Regions from separate parts of the Abiotrophia defectiva ATCC 49176 genome, predicted to be linked through region 2. Evidence: predicted binding sites of a transcription regulator. Region 2 holds the regulator's gene; the other holds the start of a gene.

Region 1 (9,432 bases), 550 kb from region 2:
GGCATCGGGCTCAGGCTGCAGTAGCCGCGGGGGCTGATTTAGTGATTGAATTACCGACCCTGGCAAGTTTGCAGTCAGCGGATTACTTTGGTCGACATGGGATGGCTATCTTAGCCAAGTTAGGTGTGGAGCGGATTGTCTTTGGAACAGAAAGTGCCCAGATTGCTCAGCTTAAGGACTTCTTAGCTTGGGAAGCTCAGCATCAGGCTCATATCGACAAGGGCATTCAAGATGCGCTCAAGACTGGGTTAGCCTACCCGGCAGCCTATCAAGTGGCTATTCAGTCTCTGGCTGATTGGTCGGATCTAGCGCCTTGGCAGGCCAATCACCAGCTGGGGCTTCAGTATCTTAAGACACTCGCTCAGCTAGCCCCTGATTGTCAGGTCTTAGGCTTACCTCGCTTGCAGGAAACTGAAGATGGCCAGCCTATACTGAGTGGGTCTGCTATTCGCCAAGCCTTTCGCCAGGGCCAGGAAATAACGGCAGATTTAGCACCTGACCTCCAGGGCCAGCTTAGTCCTGAACTGGATGCACCTTGGTCAGCCTACTGGCCTTACCTGCGCTATCAGTTACTGACCCAACCGCCGGCTTCTCTAGAGCAAATAGCCGGTGTCAAAGAAGGTTTAGCCAATCGCCTTAAGTCTCAAGCTGAGATTAAGGAGAAATGGGAGGACTGGCGTCAAGCTATGATTTCCAAACGTTGGACTCAAGCTGCCATTCAGCGAGTTGCCATGGCCATTCTCTTGCAAATTCCTCAGACGGCAGTGACTGCCTTTAACCGGGAAACGACACCCCAAGCCTTCAGATTGTTAGATGCCTCTCAAGCGGGGCGACCTTGGCTGGGGGCTTGGCGTAAGCGAGAGGATTTAAGTGTCTTTAGCCAATATAAACCTGCTTATGAGAAGGATTATGGCTGGAATTTAGTTGCGGACGCAATCTACCAGTTACGCCCGGGAGGACAGATTCAGTCACAAGTCCAACCTAAACAAGTTCTCAGCTTTCTTTGACAAAAAAATTAGAAAGCTAGGCTGAAAAGGGGCCAGAAACGATTGACAGGACCCTAAAATTTAAGTATAATACAAGAGTCGTTTTAGAGGTGATATTAGATGAAATGGACCTTACGTAAAATTCGCGACCACAAGGAAGAGCTACTCCACTTCGATGTCGAATTGGATGTGGCGGCCAAGGTGCAAGCGATGGAACCGTCAATTCTCCATTTAACTCCCGTTCAAGTAACAGGTTATTTCGTTGCTCATGGACAGGAAATATTCTTGCATTGTACCGCAAGTACAGTGATGACATTGCCATCAACTCGCAGCTTAGAACCTGTGCCGGTTCATTTACAAGTTCCGATTGACGAACGCTATGTGATGCCGGAATATGATGCGAATGCCGATGAGTACGAGGAGACGACAATTGTGCTCGAACACGATTATATCGACCTCGAGTTAGCAGTCATCGATGCCTTACTATTGAATCTCCCAATGCGTGTCGTTGGTGAAGAGGAAGAGACGGCTGCATTACCAAGTGGCAAGGATTGGGCTGTGTTGACGGAGACGGATTATCTAGCAAGTCTAGAACGTCAGTCATCGGAAGCAGGGGACCCACGCTTTGCTAATCTAAGAGCTCTATTAAACGAAGCCAATGCGGATGAGTAATCTTATTCATTCCACAAATTTTTCAGGAGGTGTAAACCATGGCAGTACCAAAGAGAAGAACTTCAAAAGCACGTAAAAACAGACGTCGTACCCATTTCAAATTAGTTGTTCCAGGAATGAACCCTTGTCCTGAGTGTGGTGAATTACGTTTAAGTCACCGTGTATGCTCAAACTGTGGTTACTACGACGGCAAACAAGTCGTAGCCAAGGAAGCTTAATTATAGTAATGTTGAGGAAGTCATCCAATCGGATGGCTTTTTTCTTTTGCCCTTGTCGCTTGCCTAGCAGAGCTGATGTAGGAGCATCCTGCTTGACCTTTATTGACCAAAAGGGTATACTGAGACAGTAGTAATCGGCTCAGAGCCGAATCCGAAGGAGGAAAGGGAATGAACTTAATTCCTACAGTCATTGAACAATCGTCACGTGGCGAACGCGCCTACGATATTTATTCACGACTCTTAAAAGACCGTATTGTCATGTTATCCGGTCCTATTGATGATGCGGTGGCTAACAGTGTAATTGCCCAACTCTTATTCTTGGATGCCCAAGATCCTGACAAGGACATTTATCTCTATATTAATTCACCAGGTGGGAGTGTCTCTGCCGGTTTAGCTATCTTCGATACTATGAACTTCATCAATGCCGATGTACAAACTATCGTAATCGGGATGGCGGCTTCTATGGGGGCTTTCCTTCTAGCGGCAGGGGAAAAGGGCAAACGCTATGCCTTACCTAACGCAGAAGTGATGATTCACCAACCTTTGGGTGGAGCCCAAGGTCAAGCGACCGAAATTGAAATTGCCGCAAAGCATATTTTGAAGACTCGCGATACGCTTAACAAGATTTTGGCCGAACGTACTGGTCAAACCCTTAAGGTTATTGCCCGCGATACAGATCGCGACAACTACATGTCAGCTGAAGAGGCGGTTAAATATGGCCTGGTTGATGCCATCATGACCAATTCTAAGAATCTCAAAAAATAATTTCAAGCAGCGCTTGCCCATTAGGGCAGGCGCTATTTTGTATCTAGGTAGCTGCGTATAGGTTAGGGAAAAGCTAGAGAATTTTTTCGTATTTTCTTGACTTTAGGACTTGAAATTTGCTGAAAACAGGTGTAAGATAATGAAGTAAGCTATTTAAGCTTTACGGGGGTATAGCTCAGTTGGTAGAGCAAATGACTCTTAATCATTGGGTCTAGGGTTCGAGTCCCTATACCCCCATTTTACTCGCCTTTTGCTAGGCGAGTTTTTTTCTTTTTTCAGGCTGAGTTTAGTCTCAGTTTTTTACATTGTAATTCCCTACCATAACTGCTATAATCAAACTCAGTGAGGGGTCCCCTCATGGCAAAAAAACTGCCCAAAAGGAGTCAATAATTGTCGAAAAAATAACCCCTATGGGGGCAACAGGAGCAATGTAATGAATAAAACGCAATACAGCGTGGTTCTCAAAGGCGTTACTAAGTCTTATGATGACCAGCAAGTCTTAAAGTCGATTGATATGGAGCTTGAAAAAGGCAAGTTCTATACCTTATTAGGTCCCTCTGGCTGCGGTAAGACAACTATCTTACGAATTATCGCAGGCTTTTCTTCGGCCACTAGTGGTCAGGTTTATTTGGATGGTGAGCCGGTCACAGACGTGCCTGCCAATCAACGGAAGGTCAATACAGTCTTTCAAGACTATGCCCTCTTCCCTCATATGAATGTTTACGACAATATTGCCTTCGGTCTATCTGTTAAAAAGGTAGATAAGGCAACAATTAAGGAAAAGGTAACGGAAGCCCTCAAGATGGTCCGACTCTCAGGTTATGAGAATCGTGCAATCTCTGAAATGTCTGGGGGTCAGCGCCAACGTGTGGCTATCGCCCGTGCCTTGGTAAATGAGCCAGAAGTGCTCTTGCTAGATGAGCCTCTATCAGCTCTGGACTTGAAGTTACGTACCGATATGCAGTACGAATTGCGTGAACTGCAACGTCGACTAGGCATTACCTTCGTCTTCGTCACTCATGACCAGGAAGAAGCGCTTGCCATGTCCGACTGGATTTTTGTCATGAATAACGGGGAAATTATCCAATCAGGGACCCCAGTAGACATTTACGATGAACCAATTAACCACTATGTTGCCGACTTTATCGGTGAATCTAACATTGTGGATGCCCGCATGATTGAAGATTACCGCGTAGAATTTGTTGGTAAGGTCTTTGACTGTGAGGATGCTGGTATTCCAGCTGGTGAAATGGTTGAGATTGTTATCCGTCCCGAAGATATCGACGTAACCACGCCTGAAAAGGGCAAGCTGATTGCGACCGTCGATACCATGCTTTTCCGTGGCGTCTTCAACGAAGTCATCGCCTATGACGAAGATGGCAACGAGTGGATGATTCATACCACTAAGAAGGTGACCGCTGGGGCCAAAGTAGGTCTCTTCTTTGAACCAGATGCCATCCACGTAATGCGCTTCAATGAGTCGGAAGAAGATTTCGATGCCCGCCTAGAACAGTACGAAGACTAGGAGGGGGCCTATGAACCGCAAGTATAACCATCTCTATGCTATTCCTTATTATCTCTGGCTAGGTCTCTTCGTTATTTTACCCTTGGTCTTAGTTTTGGGTTCTTCCTTCTTTGATATTCATGGGAACTTTACCTTGGCCAACTATGCTGAGTATTTTTCTTCTATTAACTATATCAAGATGACTATGAACTCCTTTATCTATGCTGGGCTCTTGACCATAATTACGCTAGCTCTTAGCTATCCTATGGCCTATCTGCTTAGCAAAACAAAGCACCGTCAGCTCTGGATGCTTTTGGTCTTGCTGCCAACCTGGATTAACCTCTTGCTTAAGGCTTATGCCTTCATCGGCCTCTTGAGTCAGACTGGCTCAGTCAACCAATTCCTGACCTTTATGGGGATTGGACCTAAGCAGTTACTCTTTACCGATGCGGCCTTTCTCTTGGTAGCTGGTTATATCGAATTGCCATTTATGATTATGCCAATTTATAACTCTATTACGGAGATTCCACATTCCTTGATGGAAGCATCTTCAGACTTAGGGGCCTCAAAATGGGCGACCCTTCGTCGCGTTGTCTTCCCACTGTCTATGCCCGGCGTGCGTTCAGGGATTCAGGCGGTCTTTATTCCGTCCTTGTCCCTCTTCATGTTGACTCGTCTCATTGGTGGGAACCGGGTCATTACCTTGGGGACAGCCGTTGAACAACACTTCATGGTCACTCAGAACCGAGGCATGGGTTCCACCATTGGGGTCGTCCTCATGGTGCTCATGGTGCTAGTCATGTACTTAACCCGCGACCGTAAGGATAAGGGGGCTATGACTCATGAATAAGATTTTTAAGTTTTCTAACCTATATCTCTGGTTTATGTTCGCCGTTCTCTACTTGCCAATTTTCTATTTGATTTTCTACTCCTTTAATGCAGGAGGGGATATGAATAGTTTTACTGGCTTTACTTTAGACCACTATACCAAGGTCTTTGGCGATACCCGTCTTATGATTTTCATTCTCAACACCTTCATTTTAGCCCTCTTATCAGCCTTGTTGGCAACAGCCATTGGGACCTTAGGGGCAATTATGATTTATTATTTGAGACAGAAATCTAAGCGCCAGTTAGTACTGAACCTTAACAATATTCTGATGGTAACGCCTGACGTTATGATTGGGGCAAGTTTCCTCATTCTCTTCAGCCTCTTGGCCATTCAATTAGGTTTCTTTAGTGTTCTCTTGGCTCACATTGCCTTCAACGTCCCAATTGTAGTCCTAATGGTACTACCGCGTCTCTATGAAATGAATGATACCATGGTGACGGCTGCTCAGGACTTGGGGGCTAACTACTTCCAAGTCTTGACTCGAGTAGTCTTGCCAAGCATCGCGTCAGGGATTATGGCCGGTTTCTTCATGGCCTTTACCTATTCTCTGGATGACTTTGCAGTCACCTTCTTCTTGGCAGGGAATGGTTTCTCAACCTTATCAGTTGAAATCTACTCGCGTGCACGTCGCGGTATTAGCCTTGAAATCAACGCTATCTCTACTTTGATGTTTATCATGAGTTTGATTTTGGTAATCGCTTATTACTTCATCCAAACAGGGGAACAACGCCGACTCAATCGTATGGCTAAGGCACAGAAGGGAGGCCGTCGCCGTGCGTAAGATTGTTCAAGGGATTCTAGCGATTCTGGCTATTAGTGCTGTCCTCTTCGGTGTTCGGTATCAGTTGGAACATGCAGAGGGCTATACCGGTGACAAGGTCATTAACTTCTATAACTGGGGCGATTATATCGACCCAGAACTACTCAAGGAATTTGAGGCCGAGACAGGCTACAAGGTCATCTATGAGACCTTCGATTCTAACGAGGCCATGATGGCTAAAATCCGTCAAGGTGGGACTCCTTATGATATCACGGTTCCTAGTGAGTACATGATTCAGGAAATGATGAAGGACGGCATGGTCTTGCCTTTGGATCACAGTAAGCTAAGCAACCTACAGCACTTGGATCAACGTTTCTTGAACCTAGACTTCGACCCGGATAACAAGTATTCTGTTCCTTACTTCTGGGGCACCCTTGGAATTGTGTATGACACCAGCAAATACAGCGAAGAAGACTTCCAGTCATGGAATGATCTCTGGCGACCAGAATTGCGTAATGACATTCTGATTTATGATGGCGCACGTGAGGTAATGGGAATTGGCCTCCAATCCTTGGGCTACTCCCTCAATGAAACGGATGACCTAGCGCTTGAGTTGGCGACAGTTAAGCTCAAGCAATTAATGCCAAACATCCGGGCTATGGTGTCGGATGAGATTAAGATGTACCTATCTCAAGGTGAAGCGGGCGTCGGTATTACCTTTTCGGGGGAAGCCAAGACTGCCTTGGAACGTAATCCTAAGTTAGCTTATACAGTACCTAAGGAAGGTTCCAACATCTGGTTTGATAATATTGTTATTCCTAAAACAGCGCGCAATGTAGAAGGTGCCTATGCCTTGATTAACTTCCTCTTGCGCCCCGATGTGGCAGCACGTAATGCCGAGTATATTGGTTACGCAACTCCCAACAAGACTGCGATGGAGCAGTTACCTGAAGATGTAACGCAAGACACGGCTTTCTACCCTGACGATGAGCTCATTGCTCGCTTAGAAGTATATAAGGGCTTGGGGCAAGCCAAACTTGTTGAATACAATGACCATTTCTTAGAGGTCAAGATTGAGGCTAAATAGTGAAAACCAGATTATCGACTCAAATTTTGAGCTTTTTGGTGGTCGGTGGCCTCTCGACACTCATTGATTTTGCTATCGTCTATGGTCTCAATGGTATCCTGGGCTGGCATTATCAGTTAGCAGTCCTCATCGCCTTTGTCCTAGCTACCATCTTCAATTACTGGGCAAGCATGCGTTTCACCTTCGAAAGCAAGTTTAGCCCGGAACAAAAACATCAAGAGTTTTTGCTCTTTCTAATCTTAAGCTTACTGGGTTTAGCTCTTACAGCTGGACTCATGTGGGTGGCAGTCGATGCCATGCATTGGCCGGTCATGCCAGCTAAGGTGGCGGTGACAGCTATTGTCATGGTCTTCAACTTCCTGACTCGCAAACTCTTGCTAGAAAAATAAAGTATCAAGCTGACATCTCAGGATGTCAGCTTTTTTTGTGGGGGAAAGGCTAGGGATTAAGCATACTAAGTTAGTATTTGCGCTAGATGATAATAAAAGTCCTTTTTGTAGATCTATATATAATGAAATACCAATCTAAATTATCACAGTAATTAGCTTCAAATCCCTATAATATAGGATATCTAGCGTATAAGCACGGTAAGGAATATGAGTTCTATATTGTTTTGATTATAGAGTTGATGGTATACTATAGAAATAATAAGTCAGACCCTCCTCTTATCTTGTAAGAAAATAGGCGAGCCAAGACTGAGACAGATCAGACTAGCTCGCTAGCTCTTCCAAGAGGGACGAGGTCTAAGTAGCGATTGCGGAGGCTGGGGGGACCTAGCTTCTTTTTGTATATCGCTCCTTATCTTCTCTTCAAGGAGACGGACGACTAGCTGCTTTTCATGCGGCCAGTTTGGTTCTTATATTAGTTCAAAGGAATGACGCAGCATGTCCATGATTCTCTCTCTTTATCTGACTCTTATGCCAGTCATATTGGCAGGTATTGCTAATATGATATTTTGTAAATCTTCCCTATTAGACTCAGTCAACCAACCCATTGATGCTGGGCGCCTACTAGGGGATGGTCGTCGTCTTTTTGGGGCTAATAAGACCTGGAAGGGCTTCTGGGGGATGGTAGTCTGGGGCTTACTTGCTCAATTAATTTGGTCTTTTTTTCTGGCGCGTCAGCCGGATTTAGAGAAACTCCATTTGATTTATGCTCATTATCCGAATAAGCTGGCAACTAACTTTCCACTGGGTATCCTCTTGGGCTTGGCCTATGTGGTGTTTGAATTACCTAATTCTTATCTCAAGCGTCGCCTAGATATTTCACCGGGTAAGACCGCTAAGGATGCTTGGAAGTATCCTTTTATTTTGCTGGATCAGATTGATTCCTTAATCGGAATTCTCTTGGTCTTACACCTTTATATTTCGTTAGATTGGGCACAAGTCATTGGCCTATTGCTTGTAGGGACATTGACCCACTTAGGAGTTAATCGTCTACTATATCTAGCGAGATTGAGACAAAATCGATTATAGGAGTGATGAAATGGATACACTCTACCAAGCCAAACAGACCCCAAGCTATGGGGGGAAAATTAATCATCTTTTGGATCTGAGGCAGCTCAATCTCCCAGTGCCAAATGGACTTATTCTATCAGCCGAGCAAGTTATGACCTGGCTAGCTGATTGCTGGCCAGAATTAGCAAGCCCAAGACTAGATTGGGACAAGTGGCTCAAGTTAGATCAAAAAGTGGTGCAAGAAAGGTTAGAAAGTCAGAATCTGCCTGCTAAATGGGAGGCAGCTCTGGAGAATTTTATAGAGGACGGTAAGACCTATATTGTTCGCAGTAGTGCTCTCTTGGAGGACCAGGCGACGACTTCTTTTGCCGGTCAATATGACTCGATATCAAATTGCCAGACTATGTCATCAATTACAGCTGGGATTAAAGCTTGCATCTTGTCATTACTTAAACCTCAAGCCCTTGCTTACTGGCATCGCCAAGGGCGATCCTGGCAGGACTTTGGCTTAGCCATTTTGATTCAGGAGCAATGTCAGCCTGATTATAGTGGGGTCTACTTTACCTTGAACCCTGAATCTAATCAAGACCAAGAGATGCTGATCGAATATGTAGCTGGAGCGGGAGAGCAGTTAGTCAGTGGACGCGTGAATCCAAAGCGATTAAGCTTAGCTTGGTATGAACCGGATTTGAAGCTAGCTGCAGCCAGTGGTCTATCCCAAGCCCTACTGGCCAGACTTCATGAACAAGCCATGCTTATTAGCGCCCACTTTGGTCGCCCAATGGATGTCGAGTGGTGTGCCTGCGGTGACCAAGTCTATCTAGTTCAGGCTCGCCCTATGACGACGCTGCCTACTCGAGTCAGCCAAGGACGTTGGACGACAGCTAATTTTCGCGATGGCGGTGTGGCAGCTCAATCCTGCCCTAATCTCATGTGGAGTCTCTACTTTGATGCTTGGCAAGAGTCCTTGTCGAGCTTCTTGGAGGCCATTGACTTAGCCCCTAGTGGTCCTATGCCGGACTTGATGCGCCGGCATCATGCTCGTCCCTACTGGAATTTAGGGGTAGTCAAAGCAGCCATGCAGCAAATTCCTG
Region 2 (9,432 bases):
AGGATATGGCAGGGGTGCTAACACCGCAAGCGGGTTATGAATTGGTTAGCCGTATCAAGGATAAGGTAGATTTACCTTTGGAAGTCCACACCCATGCAACTAGCGGGATTTCTGAGATGACCTACCTCAAGGTAGCAGAAGCCGGGGCCGACATTATCGACACAGCCTTGTCATCCTTCTCTGGCGGGACTAGCCAGCCAGCGACAGAATCTATGGTCTTAGCCTTAGAAGACTTAGGCTTCAAGACAGGCGTGGATATGAAAGAAGTAGAAGCGGTAGCGGCTTACTTCAATGGTATCCGCGACAAGTTCCGGGCTGAAGGTATTCTCAATCCTAAGGTTAAGGACACCGAACCTAAGACCTTGATTTATCAAGTGCCTGGCGGTATGTTATCCAACTTACTCAGCCAATTAACTGAACAAGGTTTGGCTGACAAGTACGATCAAGTGTTAGCTGAAGTACCAAAAGTGCGGGCTGATTTAGGTTATCCACCACTGGTAACGCCATTATCACAAATGGTAGGGACCCAGGCGGTGATGAACGTTATCTCTGGTCAACGCTACAAGATGGTGCCTAAGGAAATCAAGGACTATGTCTTAGGACACTATGGTCAAGCGCCAGCCAAGATTGATCCAGAAGTCAAGCAAACCATCATTGGGGACGCAGAAGTCGTAACGGTAAGACCTGCTGACTTGATTGAGCCGCAATTATCAGAATTGCGGGAAGAAATTAAGGACTACGCTAAGTCTGACGAGGATGTGCTCATGTATGCCCTCTTCCCACAACAAGCCAAGGATTACCTAGGCCGCCGGGAAGATCCTTACTATGATGTGCCTGTGCAGACAGTGGAAGTATCCTTGGACTTACAATAAGCTAGAGAGGATGGGAGTCATTCCCGTCCTCTTTTTTTGTTGGGTCGGGCCAGGAAATAGAGGAGTAGTTGAAAAGTTGTGACTAAATCAGCACGTAAAAAAGGGGGCTTCAGACCCTATCTATCAATAGATAGATTGATAGATAGGGAGAGCAAAAAAGGCAGCCAACCCAGTAAGGGCTAGCTGCCGTTTTCTTATACCCGCGGAAGTGAAGGAAGTGAGGCGGGTGTTAAGGCTTTATAGATAGTGTGCTTGGAAATGGGCCATGGCGTCAGCGAAGCTAGCTACCACATGCGTGGCTTGGGCTTGAACCTCGACTGGGGCATGATCCATACAATAGGAGATGTCAGCCACTGCGAACATGTCGCTGTCATTGCCTGAGTCGCCAAAGACTACCAGGCGGTCATAGTCAGACCGGATGATGGCTAAGCCGGAGGCCTTGGAGACCCCTTGGGCCGTTACTTCTAGCCGCGTAGAGCCTGATTTATAGGTAGCCAGTTGAGGAAACTTGGCTTGCAGGTCAGCTAGGTAGAAGTCGGCGGTCTCAGCACTTGGGCGGACATTGACCTTGTAGAGGCGATGACCTTCTAAGGCCGGATAAGGATCTGGCAAGCAAATCAAAGGCATATTCCAGAGCCGTTGCTTATGCTCGTGGTCGAAGTTACCAATGCGACGTTGACCGTCTAGGGCATCAAAGATTAACTTGTGCTCCTTGAAATAAGCCAGTAGCTTGGGGGTAACGTCTTCAGGTAAGTGATGCTCGGCCAGGAGTTGGGCATAGCGAGTAACAACTGCCCCATTGAAGCCAATCATATGCGTGACATCGAGGTCATTGCCTTGGACAATGTACTGGATCTCTGCCAGGGAGCGGCCAGTGGCGATGGAGAAGTCGCCCAGCTCTTTGGCGGTATGGTAGGCCGCCAAATCAGCTGCATTGACCGTGACAGAATCCTTGACGAAGGTACCATCTAAGTCTGTCACAAAGAGGTTACGCATGACTTATTCCTCCATGCCGAGGATGTCTTGGATCTCCATTTTCAAGACATTGGCGTGGGCCCCATAGATGGATTGCATTTGCATGTCGTTTTCGGCGAAGCCTAGGGCACCTAGTTGGTGAACGATGGTGTCTTTATCTACTTGGGTTTTGTCTTTGACATTAATCCGCAGGCGGGTGATGCAGGCGTTGACTTCTTCAATGTTGTCAGGGCCACCGTGAGCGGCAATCAAGCCCAGGGCTTGTTGATAGATACCTTCGGGACTGTCAGGAATGGTCTTCATGGCAGTGCCTGAGTTTAGCAGGGCTTGGTCTTCAGGGTGTAAGTCATTGTTACTGTTGTCTTGGCCGACTTGGTTAATGGTAACACCCAGTTTTTCGCGCGCTTCTTTCTTGCTTGAAAGTTTGACTTCATCGCTATCTTCACGACCTGGTGTCTTCAAGTTGAATTTAAGGATGAGCAAGCGGAAGACATAGTAGTATAGGATGAAGCAAGGTACGCCGACGATGAAGACTAACCACCAGTGGGTCTTAGGCCCTTGTAGGACGCCATAGATGATTAAGTTGATAAAACCGTGACCGGTTGGGGTTGCCACCCCAGCACCTAAGAGGTGCATTACCAATAAGGCAGCACCCGCCATGAAGGCGTGGGCAACATAGAGGATTGGGGCAACGAAGAGGAAGGTAAATTCAATTGGTTCGGTAATCCCGGTTAAGAAGGCAGTACCAGCAGCTGCGAAGAGCAGAGAACCTACGACTTTACGTTTCTTAGGATCGGCTGTCTTGTACATAGCGTAGGCAGCCCCAGATAAACCAAACATGAAGTAAACGAACTTCCCGCCGTTGAAACGGGTAATGGATGGGTCGATTGAAGTGATGTTAGGATCCGCAAGGGAAGCTAGGTAGGCATTGATGGTACCTACAACGCGTTCGCCATTGATGGTCCAGGTCCCACCTAATTCAGTGGTGCGTACTGGCCAGTTAAGCCCGTGGTGGAGACCAAATGGTAGGAGTGCCCGTTCAACTAGCCCGTAGAGGAAGGTACCTAGCGGACCAGATTTGAGGATGAAGACGGACAAAATCGAAATCCCTTGTTGGATTGGTGGCCAGATAAAGAAGAGGATAACAGAGACAAAGGCCATGGCAACGATGGTTACAATCGGTACGAAACGTGGGCCACTGAAGAAGCCGATTAGGGCAGGTAATTGTTTCTTAACCGCCCAACGGTGAACGAAGAAGACCACGACCCCGACGATAATCCCCCCGAAGACGCTGAGGTCCAGGGTTTGAATCCCCATGACCTTAGTCTGCATGGCATTAGCCATAGCTAGTTTAGCTTCAGCGCTGGATAACTTGCTGGTGTCCACCAAGCGATGGCTTTGGACTAGGAGGAAGTTGAGGACGGAGTGTAAGACGATAAAACCGAGTACCCCAGATAGGGCAGCAGAACCTTTTTCGCGTTTGGCTAAACCAACGGCGACGCCGACAGCGAAGATAATAGGTAGGTTGTTGAAGGCTGTGTCCCCTAAAGTAATAAAGAATTTCATAATGAATTGGAAGATTTGGTTCTGAAGAACAGGGAACATCTTCAAGGTATCTGAGTTAGAAAAGGCAGTCCCAATCCCCTTAATAATCCCGGCCCCTGGCAAGACCGAAACAGGTAAGAGGAAGGATCGGCCAAACTGCTCAAAGGCATAAACAAATTTGTTTTTTTGACTCATTGCTAGTCGCTCCTTCATAATTTGATAAGTCTATTCTAGCAAAAAAGCAAACGCTTTAGTAAAATGTGCTAAAAAGTTCCCAAGGAAGATAAAATTGACTCCAAGAGGTAAAATTACCTCTAAATTTTGTGGTGGCTCCCCGCTGTGGTACAATAGAAATGTAAACCCTTAGGGGATCAGGAGGGATGACATGTTTTTCGTCAATCTAAAGGCTCACTATGAAGAATTATCGGTCTATGAACAGGAAGTCATCGACTATCTCATGAAGCAGGACAATATCGAGGCCCAGACCCTTAAGTCTATTGGGGCGGCCCTGCATTTATCAGCTTCGACTATTGTGCGGGCAGGCAAGAAGTTAGGCTATGCTACCTTCAATGAACTCAAGTATGACCTGCGCCGTAGTAAGGAGTCCAATCAGGAGTCCCATCATCTGGAGGCCAGTCACTTTGACTTGATGAAGGCCCAATTGACGGACGAGTTCCAACGGACCATGGCCCTATTAGCCCAGGCCGATTTCGAGTCGGTGGCCGATCGGGTCTTGGCGGCGCGTCGGGTCTTCTGCGTGGGGATTGGGTCTAGCTATATGCCCATGTCTGACTTTAACCGTAAGCTCAAGCTCATTGATGTCTGGGCCAATGACTTCTTCGAACAGTATAGTATTGAACGCATTCCTGATATTGCCACCAAAGAAGATGTCATCGTGGTCTTCTCCCTAGGCGGGGCCAACAAGACGGTCAATGAGACCTTGCTTAAGGCTCGCCAAAAGGGGACCCATATTGTGGCCATTACCAGCCTGACCCATCATCCTTTGGCCAAACTCAGTGATCAACTGATTCAGATTTATGATGCGCCTAAGGCGCGCAAGAAGATTCGGTCCCGGCTCATGCTCAACCTGGCCGGAACCCTCCTCTTCGAGACCTTACTCAAACGCCAGGCCGCCCAACAAGAGCAGGCCTAGGCAGAAAGAAGCGATTGATTCATGCAAGCTGTAAAACTCGGCATACTCCATACCAATGACACCCATTCCTATCTGGATTTATTTAGCCAGCGCGCCCATCTGATTAAAGGCCTGCGAGCACAGTATCAAGCCAGCTTGTTGCTGGGGGCTGGGGACCTCTTTGTGGGTGGCCCTTACTTCCAGCTCTTCGCCGGCCAGGCGGAAATTGCCCTCTTGAACCAGTTGGGTTATGATGCGGTCACTTTTGGCAACCATGAATTTGATATGGGACCTAGCTTTTTGGCCTCCTATCTGGCCCAAGCTAGGGTGCCCTTTGTGTCCAGTAACCTGGACTTTAGCCGGGAGCCGGCTTTGGCTGATTTGGCGGCGCAACAAGTGGCGCCTTACCGCCTCTATGACCTGGCGGACGGTGTCCGACTGGCTATCCTAGCAGCCACAACCCTGGAAACCTTGGATAATTCTTCGCCAGGGGAGCTGATTGGCTTTGAAGAGCCTCGTCTGGCCTTAGAACGGAATCTGGCCTTGGCCCGTCAGGCTGGGGCAAGCCACTTTGTTCTCTTAAGCCATCTGGGTTATGAGACGGACCTGGCTTTGGCCCAAGAAGTGCCAGACTTTGCCGCCATCATCGGAGGCCATACCCATACGGTGACAGAGCAACCCGCCCTAGTAGGCCAGACCTTGGTGGTGCAGGCTGGCTACTATGGTCGTCTGCTGGGCGAACTCAGTCTCTGGCTCCATCCGGATGGCAGCCACCAGCTAGGCCACTACCAACTACATGATTTAAGTCATTATGCCAAGGTTGCCCGTCCGGTAGCCAAGGAACTCAAAATCTGGCAAAGCCAGGCCCAGGCGCGAATTAGCCAAGTCATTGGCCAAAGTCGCCAGGCCCTGGATGGCAGTCGGGAGGCCCTGAGTCAGGGCCATACCAATCTCAGCCAATTGGTCTGCCGGGCCTATGCGGCAGCTGCTCGGGCTAAGGGCTGGCAAGTGGACTTTAGCCTCATTAATGGGCGAGGCGTCCGCGCCAGTCTGGATCAGGGGCCGGTGACCTATGAGGAGGCCCTGGCCATTCTGCCCTTTGGCTGCCAGCTCTGGGTCCTGGAAGTGACGGGGGCCGACCTCAAGGAGGCGCTGGAATCCGGCCACTATCCTCGTATGATTGACAGTCAAGGCCAGCCCTTAGAGCTTGAAGAGGCAGTCAAGGGACTGGACCCTGAGGCCACTTATCAGCTGGTGACCAACGACTTCTTAGGACGAGGCCGGGATGGTTATGAGGCCTTGGCCCGTCACCAGCTGCTGGATCAGCAGCTGGGTAGCGACTTGGATGCCTTGGTGGCCTACCTGTCCCAAGAGGCTTAAGCCTATTTAATAGTTACACTATTAAATAGGGTTTGAGAGGGCAAAAATTCTGGCTTTTTGGGAGTCGCGAACAGAAAAAGTCAAAAATAAGCCGGAAACGTTCGTCTTTTGCCGGAAAAAGCCTGTCAGACCGGGATTTGGCCCCGGCCACTTATGAAAAAGCAAATATATAATCATTTATATAAAAGGGGCCTCAGGCTCCTTTTTCTTTAGCCCTAGGTCAAGCAATTAGGTTGGCAAAAGGTCTGATTTGGTGTACAATAGTCAAAGAAAGTCAATGTAAGGAGGGGTAACATGTCAAGCCGCAATATGACCGACATCATTGAGGCCTACCTGAAGGAATTCCTCAAGCACCAAGAGCATGTCGAAATCAAACGTAGTGACATCGCGGAGCACTTCGACTGTGTCCCGTCACAAATTAACTATGTCATTAAGACCCGCTTTACCCAGGAGCACGGCTACCTGGTCGAAAGTAAGCGGGGTGGTGGTGGCTATATCCGCATTCTCAAGATTGAATTGGCCGACGAGGCAGCCCTGATTGATCAGCTGATAGAATTAGTGGGCGATAAGATTAGCCAACGCAACGGCATTCATATGATTGAGAATTTGATTGGCAAGGGCCTGATTACCAACCGCGAGGGGACCTTAATCCTGTCCGTGATTGAAAAATCCGTCCTTCATCAAATCAGTGAGCAGGAACAGGCGGCTCGCGCCCAATTGCTCAAGACCTTTTTGCAACAACTCAAATACAGCTATTAAGAAAAGGAGTGAAGACGCGATGTTTGAAGAACTATTTACCGAGAGCGCCCATCAAGTCATGATCATGGCGGCTGAGGCTACCTACCAATTGCGCCATTCAGCTATTGGGACCGAGCATATCTTGATTGGTCTAGCCCGCGAAGAACGTGGGATTGCCGGCGTCATTCTCCGTGAATTTGGCGTGACCCCGGAACTAATTCTCAACGAGTTGCGGGCCATCCACGGCGATGTAGAGGCGCCTATGCCGCGGGGGGAAGTCACCCTACCTTATTCGCCGCGCGCCAAGAAAAATATCATGGATGCCTCCAATACAGCTAAGCGCTTGGGCGCACGCCAAATTGGGACTGAGCACCTCCTATTAGCCATGCTGCCACAAGAAATCCTGGCGACCTTAATCTTACGCAATCTAGACGTCGACTTAGACGCCCTTAAAAAAGCCGTCTACCAAGCTATCGGCATTGATAAGATGCCAATAGGCCAAAGCAAGCCTCAAGCGCGGACCCAGAAAGCCAGCGAGACTGCGCCAAGCAAGACGCCAACCTTGGACTCCTTTGCCCGCAACCTGACTCAAATGGCCAAGCAAGGCCAGATGGACCCAGTGGTGGGCCGCGAGAAGGAAGTCCAACGCATGCTGCAAATCATCAGCCGTCGTAAGAAGAATAACCCTGTCCTAGTCGGGGACCCTGGGGTAGGTAAGACGGCCTTGGCAGAAGGCCTAGCCCAACACATCGTGTCAGGCGACGTGCCGGCCGATATTGCCAAGAAACGCCTCATGATGTTAGATATGGGGAGCCTGGTGGCTGGGACCAAGTACCGGGGGGAGTTCGAAGAGCGCATGAAGCGCATTGTGGAAGAGGTCATGGCCGACGGCCAAGTTATTCTCTTCATTGATGAGCTCCATACCCTGATTGGGGCCGGTGGCTCTGAAGGGGCTATTGATGCAGCCAACATCCTCAAGCCAGCCCTGGCACGGGGTGAAATCCAAGTCATTGGGGCGACGACCCTGAGTGAATACCAGAAATACATTGAAAAAGACGCGGCCTTGGAACGTCGTTTCTCTAAGGTGCAAGTGGACGAGCCAACCCCTGAAGAAACCATCCAGATTCTGCAAGGGCTCAAGACCCAGTATGAAGTTCACCACGTCGTGACCATTACTGACCAAGCCATTGAGGCGGCGGTCAAACTTAGTGTCCGCTACATTACGTCACGCTCCTTGCCTGATAAGGCCATCGATTTAATCGATGAAGCGGCCGCTAAGGTTCGGATTGAAGAAGCCGTCTCTCATGATCCCCTTTTCGCCCTCGAGAAGGAAATGGCCAAGTTGCAGTCAGATAAGGAAGAAGCCGTGCTAGCCCGCAACTTCCCAGAGGCAGCTAGCCTTCGCGAAGCCGAACAAAAACTGGAAAAACGCCTAGCCCGGGCTCGCAAGAAAGCCCAGGCTCAGGCCGGCCAGCCAGTACATTTAGTCGTAGATGAAGAACAAGTGGCTCAAGTCGTGGCCCTGTCAACTGGCATCCCAGTGACCCAAATGGCCATGAAGGAAAGCCAACGTCTGGTTAACCTAGAGCGGGAGCTTCATCAACGAGTTATTGGCCAAGAGGAAGCCGTGTCCGCTGTGTCACGCGCTATTCGCCGGGCTCGTTCTGGCCTCAAGGCGCCAGGCCGTCCAATTGGTTCCTTCCTCTTCTTGGGACCAACCGGGGTTGGTAAGACCGAATTGGCCAAGGCCTTGGCCCAAGCCATGTTTGGTTCCCAAGACAATATGATTCGGGTCGACATGTCCGAGTACATGGAGAAACACACCGTGTCTCGCCTGATTGGTTCGCCTCCAGGCTATGTAGGCCATGAAGAAAGCGGCCAGTTGACCGAGAAGGTGCGCCAAAAACCTTACTCTGTCATTCTCCTGGACGAAATCGAGAAGGCCCACCCAGATGTCTTTAACATCCTGCTCCAAGTCTTTGACGACGGACATTTGACTGACTCCAAGGGCCGCCAAGTCGATTTCCGCAACACCATCATTATCATGACTTCTAACCTAGGGGCAACCGCCCTGCGGGATGAGAAATCCGTCGGTTTTGGGGCTAAGCAGTTTACCGCTGACCACCTGGCCATGGAAAAACGTATTCGTGAAGAGCTCAAGCGTTCTTTCCGTCCGGAATTACTCAACCGGATTGACGAAACGGTGGTCTTCCACTCCTTAACTAAGGAAGAAATTCGCCAAATCGTGAAGCTCCATACTAAGGATATTATCAAGCGCCTAGGCGAACTGGCCATCAAGGCTCGGGTGACCGACACCGCGGTGGACATTATCGCCGAAGCCGGCTTCGACCCAGAATACGGGGCGCGTCCAATTCGTCGCGCGATTCAAAAACAAATTGAGGACCAACTCAGTGAGTTGTTGCTTAGCGGCAGCATTGTCACCGGGGACTCGGTGACCATTGGCGGCCGGTCCGGTAAGATCAATATTGCCGCCAAGGACCATGAGGCTGGCTCAAGCAAGGCCAAAGCTAAGCCCAAAGCCAAAGCCTAAATAATCTAAGACAGGAGCTAGCCCATGTTTGAACAACTGCAAAGACTCTATCCCCAGGCCCAAGCAGTCGCACCGGATGCGGTGCTGCCCGGCTATCTGATTGTCCAATTGGGGGATCAAGGCCTAGCCATTCCTCAGGCTGACCTGACTAGCAAGGAAGAAGAACTCTTGCTTATGATGAGCTTGGCCAAGGCCACCCCCCAGGTGCCGGTCGTGGATTTAGCGCCACATCAACAGGC

The links. Region 2 encodes CtsR, which represses protease genes until heat stress. Its sites were predicted from a motif close to TTGGTCAAAAAAGGTCAAANA; they were not measured.
Region 1: a site for CtsR is predicted at 1,966-1,986, ahead of clpP (ATP-dependent Clp endopeptidase proteolytic subunit ClpP). Genes of this name have one in related genera too.

Annotation. Positions count from the first base shown of each region.
Region 1 is NZ_CP146287.1:1,552,040-1,561,471, reverse strand. Features, by position in the region: gene V7R82_RS07270 (nucleotidyltransferase family protein) at 1-1,007, shown strand, start outside; gene V7R82_RS07265 (YceD family protein) at 1,107-1,658, shown strand; gene rpmF (50S ribosomal protein L32) at 1,697-1,876, shown strand; gene clpP (ATP-dependent Clp endopeptidase proteolytic subunit ClpP) at 2,045-2,641, shown strand; tRNA gene V7R82_RS07250 (tRNA-Lys) at 2,806-2,878, shown strand; gene V7R82_RS07245 (ABC transporter ATP-binding protein) at 3,075-4,166, shown strand; gene V7R82_RS07240 (ABC transporter permease) at 4,177-4,995, shown strand; gene V7R82_RS07235 (ABC transporter permease) at 4,988-5,815, shown strand; gene V7R82_RS07230 (ABC transporter substrate-binding protein) at 5,808-6,881, shown strand; gene V7R82_RS07225 (GtrA family protein) at 6,881-7,270, shown strand; gene V7R82_RS07220 (CDP-archaeol synthase) at 7,766-8,356, shown strand; gene V7R82_RS07215 (PEP/pyruvate-binding domain-containing protein) at 8,367-9,432, shown strand, end outside.
Region 2 is NZ_CP146287.1:60,123-69,554, forward strand. Features, by position in the region: gene V7R82_RS00305 (oxaloacetate decarboxylase subunit alpha) at 1-872, shown strand, start outside; gene V7R82_RS00310 (HAD-IIB family hydrolase) at 1,110-1,868, opposite strand; gene V7R82_RS00315 (PTS transporter subunit EIIC) at 1,872-3,587, opposite strand; gene V7R82_RS00320 (MurR/RpiR family transcriptional regulator) at 3,778-4,545, shown strand; gene V7R82_RS00325 (bifunctional UDP-sugar hydrolase/5'-nucleotidase) at 4,567-5,904, shown strand; gene V7R82_RS00330 (CtsR family transcriptional regulator) at 6,199-6,663, shown strand; gene V7R82_RS00335 (ATP-dependent Clp protease ATP-binding subunit) at 6,683-9,193, shown strand; gene V7R82_RS00340 (PucR family transcriptional regulator) at 9,218-9,432, shown strand, end outside.